3 regions of the Streptomyces hawaiiensis genome follow, and region 1 is predicted to be linked to each of the others. Evidence: riboswitches for the same ligand, from Rfam matches in the RefSeq annotation. Region 1 holds a riboswitch; each other region holds the start of a gene.
The links. Region 1 has a riboswitch for cyclic di-AMP ahead of CEB94_RS23850 (transglycosylase SLT domain-containing protein). Riboswitches for the same ligand answer to the same signal wherever they lie in the genome.
Positions count from the first base shown of each region.

Region 1 (4,565 bases):
GAAGGCGAAGCTCGACACCGAGCAGGCCCTCAGCAGCCGGCCCGTCTCCAGGTCCAGGCCCGACCGCAGGATCGCGCCCTGCGCGTCCGAGACGCCGAGCCCGATCGCCCAGCCCTGCCCCAACGGGCCCCGCTCATAAGGCAGGAAGCCGGCCGGTTCCGTCCCCTCGTACACCACGGCGACCCGGGCCCCCGGCCTGACCCGGCCGACGGCTTGGGTGAACTCCGGCTCCATGAAGGGATTGCGCGGTGCTCCGCAGGCCGCGCGCAGCGCACGCCAGCACTCCCTCTCCCCTTCGCCGAGCTCCCCGGGCCCCGCCACGCGAATGCGCCCACTGCTCAACCTGACCCCCCGATCAAGTCCCCCCTGGACACTTGGAAGGTACCGCTCGATGCGCCCCCACGGGTAGGTAGCGGAGCATGTTGTTGCCAACCGGTGCAGAGGCCTTCAACCGGGCAATCGGCATCCGTCGTGCGATGAAACGAAGGGGCGCGCTGTCCGTATTCTCTGATCATGGCCGCACCCATCGCATATTCACTCATCGCCACCGATCTGGACGGGACGCTGCTGCGCGGCGACGACACCCTCTCCGACCGGTCTCTCGCCGCGCTCGCGCGGGTGGCGGACGCCGGTGCCCAGCACCTCGTGGTGACGGGCCGGCCGGCGCCGAGAGTGCGGCCGCTCCTGGACGACCTCGGATGCACGGGGCTCGCGGTGTGCGGGCAGGGCGCGCAGGTGTACGACGCCGGCGCGGACCGGCTGCTGTGGTCCATCACGTTGGACAGGGAGCTGGCCGAGACCGCCCTCGGCAAGATCGAGGCCGAGGTGGGGCAGGTGTACGCGGCGGTCGACCAGGACGGGGTCGACGGGCTCACGCTGATCGAGCCGGGCTATCTGATGCCGCACCCGACCCTGCCCGCCGTACGGGTCGACCGGCGCGACGAGCTGTGGGGCGAGGCCATCAGCAAGGTGCTGCTGCGGCATCCCCATCTGTCGGACGACGAGTTGGCGGCCACGGCCCGCTCGGTGGTCGGCTCACTGGCGACGGTGACGATGTCGGGGCCCGGCACGGTCGAGCTCCAGCCGTGCGGGATCACCAAGGCGACGGGCCTGGCGCTGGCCGCCGAGCATCTGGGGCTGCGGCCGGCGGACACCATCGCCTTCGGCGACATGCCCAACGACATCCCGATGTTCGACTGGGCCGGCCACGGCGTCGCGATGGCCAACGCCCATCCCGAACTCAAGGCCGTGGCCGACGAGGTCACCCTGTCGAACGAGGACGACGGCATCGCCGTCGTCCTCGAGCGACTGCTGGGCGGGTCGGCTCAGTACGGGCCGTTGACGTTGTCGATCGAGCCGTAGCGGTCGGCCGCGTAGTTGCAGGCCGCCGTGATGTTCGCGACCGGGTCGTACGGGTCCCACGACGTGCCGTCCACGTGGTAGGCCTGGAAGGTCGGGTCGATGGTCTGGAGCAGGCCCTTGGACGGGGTGCCCTTGGCGGCGTTGGAGTCCCAGTTGTTGATCGCCTGGGGGTTGCCGGACGACTCGCGCATGACGTTGCGGTAGATGCCGTCGTAGGACCCGGGGATCCCCTTCTGCGCCATGATGTCCAGCGCCTCGCGGATCCACCCGTCCAGGTTGTCCGCGTAGGTCTTCGCGGAGGCCTGGGTGGCCTGGGCGACACCGCCGGCGGGCTTCGCGGCCGGCTTGGCGGGGGCGGACGACTGGGTCGCCGTCTTCTTCGCGACACCCGTCTTGGTGGTCTTCACCGTCAGCTTCAGACCCGGGTGGATCAGCTTCGGGTCGTCGCCGACGGTGGCGCGGTTGTCCTTGTAGAGCTGCTTCCAGCCGCCCGGGACGTCGTACTTGTCCGCGATGCGGTAGAGCGAGTCGCCCTTGGTCACGGTGTACGTGAGGGACTTGGCGGGCTGGGCCGCCTGCGGTACGGACTGTGCGGCGGCGGGTGCGCTCTGGGGCTCGGCGGCGCTCGCGTGGGTGGCGCCGAGGAGCGGAAGGGTGAGTGCGGCTCCGCCGGTTCCGGCGGCGATGAAGCCTCGGGTCAGCGGGTTGGTTCTGGGGCGACGGTGCTTGCCTCGTCCGGCCATGGCTTTGTTCCTCTCCGGCGCCTACGAGGTGAGCTGTCGGGTTCGGGCCGGGAGGTGCCCGGCCGCGTACGGCGCTGTGTGCCGTGCGCGGCTTCACCCCGAGCCGTGCCGCTGTGCGGACCGGCGACTTACCTGGGTCCCCCGCTCCTGCCCTGCGTGAGTGAGTCGGTTCCGGTGGGGAGTCCGGGCGGCGGCAGGATTAGGCGTCCGCCGGACAGGCCCGGAACGTATGCGAGAGCACATGTCGGGAACAAGCACCTCAGTCACATATCGCGCGGTTGACCTTGGTCGGGGGTGTTTGGGCCGCTTGATCCTTTGCGGCAGCCAAGGCTCAACTGGCGTCAGCGGGAAGGCGGTAGGGGCCGGAGTGGAGGTGAGGCGGAAAAGGGGGACAAGTGATTCAACTCACTGATCACGAATCGATAGGGCAATTTCCGCCAAGGGGAATTCACCTACCTATCACGGCAAATCGTGCATAGTCCGCTACCTTTGGGTAAGTCGATAAATATCTGTTCTTATGGGTTGATCGAAAACATAACGGTCGTGATCGGATACCGCCCGGCCTGTAACCACGGGCGCTGGCGGTGATCGAAACGTGACCGGATACGCTGACTCGAGTGAGGGCAGCGACCTATCGACAATCCGCGTAATCACCGGCAGACACAGCAGACAGGAGACCCCTCGTGACCGACGTCGGGCCGTTCGGGCTGAGCGTGCGGGACCAGGCTCTGGAAGCCGATGTCCAGGCCGGACTGGTGGCTGTCGAGGAAGGCTTGCTCGAGGCCACCAAGAGCGAGGTGCCCTTCATCACGGAGGCCGCCCAGCACCTGGTACGGGCCGGCGGCAAGCGGTTCCGCCCGCTGCTCGTGATGCTCTCCGCCCAGTTCGGTGACCGGTACGCACCCGGGATCGTGCCGTCGGCCGTCGTCGTGGAGCTGACCCACCTCGCCACGCTGTACCACGACGACGTGATGGACGAGGCCGCCGTGCGCCGCGGCGTCGCGAGCGCGAACACCCGCTGGGGCAACTCCGTCGCGGTCCTCACCGGCGACTTCCTCTTCGCCCGCGCCTCGCACATCCTGGCCGACCTCGGCCCGGAGGCCGTGCGGGTGCAGGCCGAGGCGTTCGAGCGCCTGGTGACCGGCCAGATCCTGGAGACGGCCGGACCGCAGGACGGCCGGGACCCCGTCGAGCACTACCTGGACGTGCTGGGCGGCAAGACCGGCTCGCTGGTCGCCGTGTCGTGCCGGTTCGGCGCGATGATGTCCGGCGCCGACGAGACGGTCGTGCACGTCCTGACCCAGTACGGCGAGCGGCTCGGCGTCGCCTTCCAGCTCGCGGACGACGTCCTGGACATCGCCTCCGACTCCCACGAGTCCGGCAAGACCCCCGGCACCGACCTGCGCGAGGGCATCCCCACGCTGCCGGTGCTGCGGCTGCGCGAGCGGGCGGCCCGGCTCGGGCGCGCCGAGGACATCGCCCTGTGCGAGCTGCTCGACTCCGACCTCGCCGACGACGAACGGCACGCCGAGGCCCTGCGCCTGCTGCGGGCCCACCCGGCTCTGGAGCAGGCCCGGCAGGACACCGTCCGCTACGCCCAGGACGCCCGCTCGTCGCTGGCGCCCCTGCCGGAGTGCACCGCGAAGACGGCGCTCCTGGAGCTGTGCGACGCGGTGGTGCACCGGGCCGGCTAGCACCTCTTCCCCGCACGACCCCTACGGGTCGGGGGAGAAGCCGCCCTTCCATGTCATACCCCAGCAGTACACGGAGTTGAGCCCGGGGTCTGACGTATCTGCCTGGCAGATTTGGTCAGATGGACACCACGGAAAACACCACTCCTCACCTGTTCGGGTGAGAATGGCGGCTCAGGGACGAGTGCGTGGACGACACGGCAGCCGCCGCCGACCATGGAGGTAGGGCACACATGGCACCGTACGGATCCGACGACAGCACGACCGCCGGGGAGGTCGACGAGCAGCGCTCCGGGCGGCGCAAAGCCGCGCGGTACATCGTCCCGGTCACGGTGATCGGGGTGGCGGCCGCCACGATCGGGCTGGTCCCCGCACTCGCCGACTCCGGCGACCCCGACCTCCCGAAGATCACCGCCCAGCAGCTCATCGAGAAGATCGCCAAGTCGGACGTGCAGCAGGTGTCCGGCACGGTGAAGATCAGCACCGACCTCGGCCTGCCGAACCTCGGCGGCCTGGAGTCCGGCCTGCTGTCCGGTGCCGCGGGCCAGGGCGAGGGCGACTCCTCCGCCGACCCGACGGCCAAGCTGGCCGAACTGGCCTCCGGCACGCACACCCTGCGCGTCGCCGCCGACGGCCCGGACCGGCAGAAGCTGTCGCTGCTGGAGAACGCGGCCGAGTACAGCGTCATCCACAACGGCAAGGACGTCTGGGGCTACGACAGCAAGTCCAACGAGGTCTACCACGGCACCTCCTCCGAAAGCCCGGAGCG
Region 1 is NZ_CP021978.1:5,159,281-5,163,845, forward strand. It holds gene CEB94_RS23840 (GNAT family N-acetyltransferase) at 1-342, opposite strand, end outside; gene CEB94_RS23845 (HAD family hydrolase) at 514-1,362, shown strand; gene CEB94_RS23850 (transglycosylase SLT domain-containing protein) at 1,326-2,105, opposite strand; cyclic di-AMP (ydaO/yuaA leader) riboswitch at 2,109-2,278, opposite strand; gene CEB94_RS23855 (polyprenyl synthetase family protein) at 2,789-3,799, shown strand; gene CEB94_RS23860 (LolA family protein) at 4,030-4,565, shown strand, end outside.

Region 2 (4,565 bases), 970 kb from region 1:
GCGACGTACCGGGCCAGTCCCTCGCGGTCGGAGAACTCCAGGGACGCCCGCAGCCGCTCGGCGGAAATGTTGGAGGCGGCGATGTGCCGCACCTTCCCGGCCTTCACGAGACTGTCGAGCGCGCCGATGATCTCCTCGACGGGCACGTCGGGCTGGTCGAAGTGCGTGTAGTACAGGTCGATGTAGTCGGTGCCGAGGCGCCGCAGGGAGGCGTCGGCGGCGGCCTTGATGGTGTCGGCGGACAGGCCGCGGAACTCGGGGTGCTGGCTGACCTTCGTGGCGACGACGACGTCCGAGCGGTTGCCGCGGGCCTTCAGCCACGTGCCGAGGACGGTCTCGGACTCCCCGCCCTGATTGCCCTCGACCCAGGCCGAGTAGGAGTCGGCGGTGTCGATGAAGTTGCCGCCGGCGGCGGTGTAGGCGTCGAGGACGGCGAACGACTGGTCCTCGTCGGCGGTCCAGCCGAAGACGTTGCCGCCGAGGGCGAGCGGGAAGACCTCGAGGTCGGAGGAGCCGAGTTTGCGAAGAGAAGTCATGCTCTGCGTCAACGTCCGTACAGGGGCGTCTCATTCCGCAACGGGACGCAAAGCTCCCGTAAACCCAAGGCTCGCGTAACCCAAAGCTCTCGTGAACCCGCCCATGGCACACCGGAAGACCGGCGGCCCTGACGTCGGGGGGTCGTCGTCAGGGCCGCCGGTGCTTCAACGGACGTGTACCGCTTACGGGTTGAGTCCCTTGCCCTGCAGCCACGCCCTCGGGTCGATGCCGTTCGAGGATCCAGCGGAGTGGACCTCGAGGTGAAGGTGCGCTCCGGTGACGTTGCCGGTTGCGCCCACGCGGCCGATGACGTCGCCGGTGCTGACCTTCTGGCCGACGCTGACGCCGATGGAGGACTGGTGCGCGTACCAGATCTCGGTGCCGTCATCGAGGGTGAGGACGGTCTTGTAGCCGTACGAGCCGTTCCAGCCCGCCTCGGTGATGGTGCCGCTGTGGACGGCCTTGATCGGCGTGCCCGTGGGGGCGGCGAAGTCGAGGCCGGTGTGGTAGCCGGAGGACCAGTAGGCGCCGGCCTGACCGAAGCTGGAGGTGATGGTGTACGAGGAGGTCGGCAGCGTGAACTGCTTGGCGAGGGCGGCGAGCCGCTCGGCCTCGGCCTTCTTCCTGGCCTCCTCCTCCGCCTTCTTCTTGGCTTCGGCGGCCTTGGCCTTGGCTTCCTTCTCCGCCTTGGCCACCGCTTCCGCGGCTGCCTTCTCGGCGGCGGCCGCGGCGTCCTGGGCGGCCTTGGTCTCGATCTGGTCCTGCTGGCGCTCGACCTGGGCCATGATCCGGGCGCGCAGCGCCTCACCGGCGCCGGCGCCGGAGGTGGCCTGCTCGGTGTCCGCCGTGGTGGTGCCGAGGCTGCTGAGCGGGGTGGCGGAGCCTTCGGGGGTGTCGTCGTCCGAGATGAGGGAACCCACCGAGGGCAGGTCCGGCACGGAGATGGACACCGGGGGCTTGCCGGTCTGGGCGCTGGCCATGCCGCCGGCACCCACGGCGGCTATGACGCCGACGCCCAGGACGGTGGAGCTGCGGGCGAGGCCTCCGCCGCGCTGCTTGGTGACGCGATGCCGGCCGCGGACGGGACGGATGGACTCCTCGGTGGGGTTCCACTCCTGGAACGGGCCCTCGTCGGTGCGCTGACCGCCGTAGCCGAAGGTTTCGGTGTCGCGCTTCGGCGCGAGCGGGGCCGCGGGGGCAGGCCGGTTGGACGCCACGTGGGCGTGCTCCTTTCCTTCCTTCTCGCCTACCGGGTTAGCTGACGGGTTCGGAGCAGGAAGGTCTCCTACGCGCGTATACCGGCCGTGCTGCCACGGTGGTATCCGCTCGATTCACCCCAAGTGGTGGTTCCCCGGTTCCCTTTCGGGATTCGGCGCGTGCGCACGGAGCCGCCTTCTGTGACGGCTGGGACGACCGCGCTGCGTTATCGAACGTTAATAGACGCGCGAGGGGTATTCCAGCGATTCCACTTGATCATTAACCTTTTTCGCGCGGACTTACCCGCCATGACGGGCCCAAATCGGGCGAGTTGACCGCCGCGCAAGTGACTGACGAGTTTTGACGGTGCGTCAGTTGTTATGCGGAACGGGGTGGTTCACTCACCGACCGTAATGGCCGCCGTAAGACCACCGGGAAATGCACCGAGGGCCGGAACCCTTTCGGATTCCGGCCCTCGGCCTTCAGTAGCGGGGACAGGATTTGAACCTGCGACCTCTGGGTTATGAGCCCAGCGAGCTACCGAGCTGCTCCACCCCGCGTCGTTGTGACTCCAGTGTACGCCATCCGCGGGACACCTCGTGCACACCCTCTGCTCAGCCGGCCGGGGCGCCCGCGTGGGTCAGGGTCTCCCAGGCGGTGAACAGGTCGTCGGTGCCGGCGGGCCGGGCCCGTACGGCCAGCTCGTGCGCGGCCGCGACGGATCGGCCGAGCCGTTCCTCGCCGGGCGTGTGCCGCACGATCTCGGCGGCCGTGGCCCAGACCGACCCGGTCCAGCCGGCCTGCAACGCGGCCTTCTCCCCGGCGTGCCGGCGCAGCGTGGCCGACCAGGCGTCCATGATCTGCCGGGCCTTCTCCGCGTGCCGCCGCTCGCCGGTGACGGTGAAGAGCAGGGCCTGGGAGTAGGCGGCCAGGGCGTCCGCACGCTCCTCGGCGCAGCCCCGGCCCTGAAGGTCACCGGGCGGGCAGAGGACGGTCTCGAGCGGCTCGGCCCGGTACCGGTAGGAGCCGTACGCGCTGTCCCGCATCGCGAGGTAGGCCTTCAGCCAGGGCTGCCGCCCGGCGGTGACGTGCTCGCGCAGGGCGTCCAGCCGGTCCCGGTCGACGAGGACGCCGGGATGGGTGAACGCGGCGTCGGAGGGCAGGGCGGGGCCCATGGTGCGGGCGTCCGGGCCGTCGGCCTGGTAGGAGGGGACGAGCAGGGCGAGCGCGGTGAGCAGGGGCGGGAGGAGCAGTGCCGCCTTCCGTCGTCTCCCCGCTTTCCTCATGGCCGCCGCCTCCGTCCTCTCGTCCTGGCCCTGGAGGCAGCGCGGCCCGGGCGGCGGTCCGGACGCAGGATCTATTGGGCCGATCGGCCCGCATTCGGGGTCCTTGCACTATGCCTGTCCGGGTCGCGTGGCCTGGCACCGCACTCGCCGCGTTGCCCGGAGCGCCCACGTGGGGCCGCCACGCAGGCGCTCCGGCGCCTTGCGATGCACGGCACCAGACCCCGCGGCCTGATCGGACGCTCATGGTTCGAGGACCCCTCAGCCCGGCAGGTGGCGGTTCGGGGCCTTGGCCCGCTCCTCGTGCTCCGGGAGGACGACGACCTCCACCCCCTGGGCCGCGAGAAGGCCGCTGCCGTCGGCGTCCGTCACGAAGGTGTCCGGCTCGCGCCAGGCCGTGACGACCCGTCGTACGCCCGCGTCGAGGATCAGCCGGGCGCAGGGTGCGGGGCGGGAGGCGCGACGGGCGCAGGGCTCCAGGCTGCTGTACACCGTCGCGCCGGGCAGCCGCGGGTCGGCCGGGTCGAGCTTGGCGAGGGCCGCCTCCTCGGCGTGCACGACCGGGTCGCCGGCCTCGCGGGAGTGGCCGCGGGCCAGTTCCGTGCCGTCGGCTGCGACCACGACCGCGCCCACGCTGAACGCCGTGTCCGACGGCGGGCAGCGCTCGGCCAGTTCGCAGGCGAGGGCCAGCCAGTGGTGGTCGGCGGCGGTGGGCAGGGGGCCGGTGCCCGGGGCGGTCGGTTCGTAGCGCATCAGGACGACGTCCTCGATCCGCCGCGTCTCCAGCAGCCGGAGGCGGCCGCCCTGGTAGCCGCCGGGGCCGAAGAGGCGGGGTGCCCGGGGGTCGCCCACGAAGAGCGGGGCGAGGACCAGCTGGAGTTCGTCGGCCAGGCCCTGGGTGAGGAGCTGGGTGTGGATCAGGCCGCCGCCCTCGACCATGAGGCGCCGTACGCCCCGGACGTCGTGCAGGTGGGTGAGGAGCCGCCGCCAGTCGAGGTCGGGGCCGAGCGGGACGATGTCGGTGGCATCGGTGGCGAGGCCGAGGGCACGGGCGCGTTCGGCGCCCCGGTCGGTCGTGTAGAGGACCTTCTCGCCGCCGGTGTGCCAGAAGCGGGCGTCTGGGTCGAGGTCGCCGGAGCCGCTGACCGTGACCTTGAGGGGGTACTCCGGTTTCCCGGCGGCCGTGCGGGCGGCGCGGCGCTCGTCGGAGTTCACCAGAAGCCGCGGGTTGTCGGCGCGGATGGTGCCGGCGCCGATCAGGATCGCGTCGACGCGGGCCCGGACCTCGTCGACCCGGTCGAAGTCGGCCGGGCTCGACAGGAGCAGGCGGTCGGGTCCGGTGTCGTCCAGGTAGCCGTCGAGGGAGACGGCGGCGGACAGCAGGACGTACGGGTGAGGCATCGACGCTCCGCGGCTGGTCGGGACGGCCGGACTGGACAGGGCTTGGTTCAAGTTTGAAACAAACCTACACTGGCGGCATGACGACTCGCTGGCTCACCCCCGATGAGCAGCGCGCCTGGCGCGCCTACATCGCCGCCTCGCTGCTCC
Region 2 is NZ_CP021978.1:4,187,568-4,192,132, forward strand. It holds gene CEB94_RS19220 (aldo/keto reductase) at 1-536, opposite strand, end outside; gene CEB94_RS19225 (M23 family metallopeptidase) at 720-1,754, opposite strand; cyclic di-AMP (ydaO/yuaA leader) riboswitch at 1,766-1,922, opposite strand; tRNA gene CEB94_RS19230 (tRNA-Met) at 2,221-2,294, opposite strand; gene CEB94_RS19235 (hypothetical protein) at 2,349-3,020, opposite strand; gene CEB94_RS19240 (dihydrofolate reductase family protein) at 3,279-4,418, opposite strand; gene CEB94_RS19245 (MarR family winged helix-turn-helix transcriptional regulator) at 4,496-4,565, shown strand, end outside.
Region 2: it holds a riboswitch for cyclic di-AMP, as region 1 does, so the genes downstream of both, CEB94_RS19225 (M23 family metallopeptidase) here and CEB94_RS23850 (transglycosylase SLT domain-containing protein) in region 1, are expected to answer to the same signal.

Region 3 (4,565 bases), 1.4 Mb from region 1:
GAGAACCAGCGCGATGTCGTCAAGAACGAGCGCCGCCAGCGCTACGACAACGTGCCCTACGGCACCGCCTTCGAGAAGCTGACCGCCCTCGCCTACCCCGAGGGCCACCCCTACCACCACACCCCGATCGGCTCGATGGCCGACCTGGACGCGGCGACCCTGGAGGACGCCCGCGCGTTCTTCCGCACCTACTACGCGCCGAACAACGCCGTGCTCTCCGTGGTCGGCGACATCGACCCGGAGCAGACCCTGGCCTGGGTCGAGAAGTACTTCGGCTCCATCCCCGGTCACGATGGCAAGCCCGCCCCGCGCGACGGCTCGCTGCCGGAGACCATCGGCGAGCAGCTGCGCGAGGTCGTCGAGGAGGAGGTCCCGGCGCGCGCCCTGATGGCCGCCTACCGGCTGCCGCACGACGGCACGCGCGCGTGTGACGCGGCCGACCTGGCCCTCACCGTCCTCGGCGGCGGCGAGTCCTCCCGCCTCTACAACCGCCTCGTACGGCGTGACCGTACGGCCGTGGCGGCCGGCTTCGGCCTGCTGCGGCTCGCCGGGGCGCCCTCCCTGGGGTGGCTGGACGTGAAGACCTCCGGTGACGTGGAGGTTCCGGTCATCGAGACCGCCATCGACGAGGAGCTCGCCCGGTTCGCCGAGGAGGGCCCCACGGCCGAGGAGATGGAGCGCGCCCAGGCCCAGCTGGAGCGCGAGTGGCTGGACCGGCTCGGCACGGTCGCGGGCCGCGCCGACGAACTGTGCCGGTACGCCGTGCTGTTCGGCGACCCGCAGCTCGCCCTGACCGCCGTCCAGCGTGTGCTGGAGATCACGGCGGAGGAGGTCCAGGAGGTCGCCAAGGCCCGCCTGCGGCCCGACAACCGGGCGGTGCTCGTCTACGAGCCCGTCGCCGACGAGGTCGCCACCGAGGACATCGCAGCCGCGGCCACCGACGAGAACGAGGAGGCGGCCAAGTGACCGAGCTCGCCACGATGGACTTCCACTCCCGGCCGCAGGCGGGCGACGCCCGGCCGTGGGCCTTCCCGGCCCCCGAGCGCGGCACGCTCGACAACGGCCTGACGGTGCTTCGCTGTCACCGCCCCGGCCAGCAGGTCGTCGCCGTGGAGGTGCTGCTGGACGCCCCCCTGGACGCCGAGCCGGCCGGCCTCGACGGTGTGGCCACGATCATGGCCCGGGCCTTCTCCGAGGGCACCGACAAGCACTCCGCCGAGGAGTTCGCCGCCGAGCTGGAGCGCGCGGGCGCCACCCTCGACGCGCACGCCGACCACCCCGGCGTCCGGATCAGCCTGGAGGTGCCGGTCTCGCGGCTCCCCAAGGGGCTGAACCTGATCGCCGACGCCCTGAGGGCGCCCGCGTTCGCCGACAGCGAGGTCGAGCGGCTGGTGAACAACCGCCTCGACGAGATCCCGCACGAGCTGGCCAATCCCTCCCGCCGCGCCGCCAAGGAGCTCTCCAAGGAGCTGTTCCCGACGGGCTCGCGCATGTCGCGGCCCCGGCAGGGCACCGAGGAGACGGTCGCCACGATCGACTCCGCGGCCGTACGCGGCTTCTACGAGAAACACGTCCGCCCCGCCACGGCCACCGCCGTGGTCGTCGGCGACCTCACCGGCATCGACCTCGACGCCCTGCTCGGGGACACTCTGGGTGCCTGGACGGGCTCCTCGGCCGAGCCGCGCCCCGTGCCGCCGGTGACCGCCGACGACACCGGCCGGGTCGTCATCGTGGACCGCCCCGGCGCCGTCCAGACGCAGCTGCTGATCGGCCGGGTCGGCCCGGACCGGCACGACCGCGTGTGGCCCGCGCAGGTGCTCGGCACGTACTGCCTCGGCGGCACCCTCACCTCCCGCCTGGACCGGGTCCTGCGCGAGGAGAAGGGCTACACCTACGGCGTACGGGCGTTCGGCCAGGTCCTCAGGTCCACCCCGGACGGCACGGGTGCCGCGATGCTCGCCATCAGCGGTTCCGTCGACACGCCCAACACCGGCCCCGCCCTGCAGGACCTCTGGACGGTGCTGCGCACCCTCGCCGCCGAGGGGCTGACCGACGCGGAGCGGGACGTGGCCGTGCAGAACCTGGTCGGCGTGGCGCCGCTGAAGTACGAGACGGCGGCGGCCGTCGCGAGCACGCTGGCCGACCAGGTCGAGCAGCACCTGCCCGACGACTACCAGGCCACGCTGTACCGGCAGCTCGCCGCGACCGGCACCGTGGAGGCCACCGCGGCGGCCGTGAGCGCCTTCCCGGTGAACCGTCTGGTGACCGTCCTCGTCGGTGACGCGGCGCAGATCAAGGCACCTGTCGAGGCCCTGGGTATCGGCGAAGTCACCGTCGTCGCCGCCGAGTAGCGGCACGCGCGCAGGGGCCCTGGTTGCCTTCCAAGGCACCAGGGCTCCTTTATGCCCGAATTGGTACGGAGGTTGCCTGTCTGCCCTGTGGGATGCGCTACAAAAGCCGGGATTCGTTTGGGAATTGAAAGTGGCGCCGCTTAGCTTCGTCCGGGCTGTTCGTCAGGCAGTGCGCCGCATCCGCGGCACCGGACAGTCATCGCCGAGTCCCCGTACGGCGCGAGCCAGGGGAGCCGGGGACCCATCGCAGTCCCTGGGGTGAATCGGACGCCCGCGCGAGCCGCGAGGGAGTCCGTAGGAGACCTTCCTGCTCCGAACCCGTCAGCTAACCCGGTAGGCGAGAGGGAAGGAAAGGACCAGCCACTACATGGCGTTCACTCGCGCCACCGGGAAGCACCGTCGTCCCAGCAGGATCCAGCGCGGCACCGCCCGCGCGGCGGGCGTCGCGGCCCTCGCCACCACCGGCGTGATCGGCACCGTGGCCGCCCCCGCGGCCTTCGCCGCAGAGCCCAGCGCCGAGCAGACCGGCCTCACCCCGGTCGTCACCATGGGCGACACCGTGGCCCAGCAGATCGACGCCCAGGCCGTCGCGCAGCAGCAGGCCGCCGACGAGGCCGCCGCCAAGCAGAAGGCCGAGGAGGCCGCCCGCAAGCGGGCCGCCGAGGTGGCCGAGAAGGCCAAGGAGGCGGCCGAGAAGGCCCGTGAGGCCAAGGAGCGTGCCGCCCGCGAGGCCGAGCGCAAGCGCCTCAACACCTTCGTGTCCCCGATCTCCGGCTCGTACGTCTCCACCGGCTACCAGGCCAGCAGCGGCCTGTGGTCCTCCGGGAGCCACACCGGTGTCGACTTCCACGCCGCCACCGGCACCTCCGTCCACGCGGTCGGCGCGGGCACCGTCGTCGAGGCCGGCTGGGGCGGCTCCTACGGCAACCAGATCGTGATCAAGATGAACGACGGGACGTACACCCAGTACGGCCACCTGTCCTCCATCGGCGTCTCGGTGGGCCAGCAGGTGGCCCCCGGCCAGCAGATCGGCCTGTCCGGCGCGACCGGCAACGTCACCGGCCCGCACCTGCACTTCGAGGCCCGTACGAGCTCCGAGTACGGTTCGGACATCGACCCGGTCGCCTACCTGCGCTCGCACGGCGTCAACGTCTGACCGGAACCTCTCCGCTGTCCCCGAAGCCCCGGCTCCCCGAGCCGGGGCTTTCGGCGTTTAGGGCGGCAGGCTGTCCAAAAAATATCCATGGATTCCCGCCTGCCGTCGGAAATTCCGGCTCATTGCAATAGAGTCACGGAACACGCGCCGCTCGTCGGCGTTTCACGGGGATTAAGCGGAGGTCGGTCATGCGTATTCCCGCGCACTCGGTGTGCACGGCCATCCGGGACGACATCGTCGCGGGTGTGCACCCGCACGGCAGCCGGCTCACCGAGGAAGTCCTCGCGCGCCGCTACGGCGTCTCGCGGGTCCCTGTCCGGGAGGCCCTGCGCACGCTGGAGGCCGAGGGCTTCGTGGTGACCCGGCGGCACGCGGGCGCGTGCGTGGCCGAACCCACCGAGCAGGAGGCCGCCGACCTGCTGGAGATGCGCATGCTGCTGGAGCCGCTCGGAGCGGCCCGCGCCGCCCAGCGCCGCACCGAGTCGCATCTGAAGGTGCTGCGCGGCCTGGTCCGGCTGGGCCAGGAGCGGGCCCGCCGGGGAAGCAGTGAGGACCTGCGCTCTCTCGGCGGCTGGTTCCACGAGACGCTCGCCCAGGCCTCCGGCAGCCCCCCGCTGACGTCGGTGCTCACCCAGCTTCGTCACAAGATCGCGTGGATGTACGCCGTGGACGCACCGGTCAGTCCGGTGGAGTCCTGGACGGAGCACGGCGCGATCGTGGACGCGGTGGCGCGCGGGGACGGCGAGCGCGCGCGGGCGGTCACGGCGCTGCACACCGAGCGCGCGACGGGCGCGCACCGCCTGCGTCTCGGCTCCCCCGGCGAGCGCGCCGACCGTGTGAGGAACTCGCAACATCCCGTAAACACGGCGGGCCTGCGGCATTAACACGGCAGCCGTATACAAAGAGAGCGGCTAATTCCCGGGGCCCTATTTCCGCTGCCCGGAATCGGTGAATTCCCGACCGTGCCGACCGGGAATGGCGAAGGGCCCGCCCGGTGAATTCGGACGAGCCCTTCGCTGTGCGCCGGTCGGGCGCTCGGGAAATCAGACGGTCTCGGG
Region 3 is NZ_CP021978.1:6,536,424-6,540,988, forward strand. It holds gene CEB94_RS30140 (M16 family metallopeptidase) at 1-966, shown strand, start outside; gene CEB94_RS30145 (M16 family metallopeptidase) at 963-2,351, shown strand; cyclic di-AMP (ydaO/yuaA leader) riboswitch at 2,542-2,706, shown strand; gene CEB94_RS30150 (M23 family metallopeptidase) at 2,719-3,507, shown strand; gene CEB94_RS30155 (GntR family transcriptional regulator) at 3,696-4,391, shown strand; gene CEB94_RS30160 (HPr family phosphocarrier protein) at 4,551-4,565, opposite strand, start outside.
Region 3: it holds a riboswitch for cyclic di-AMP, as region 1 does, so the genes downstream of both, CEB94_RS30150 (M23 family metallopeptidase) here and CEB94_RS23850 (transglycosylase SLT domain-containing protein) in region 1, are expected to answer to the same signal.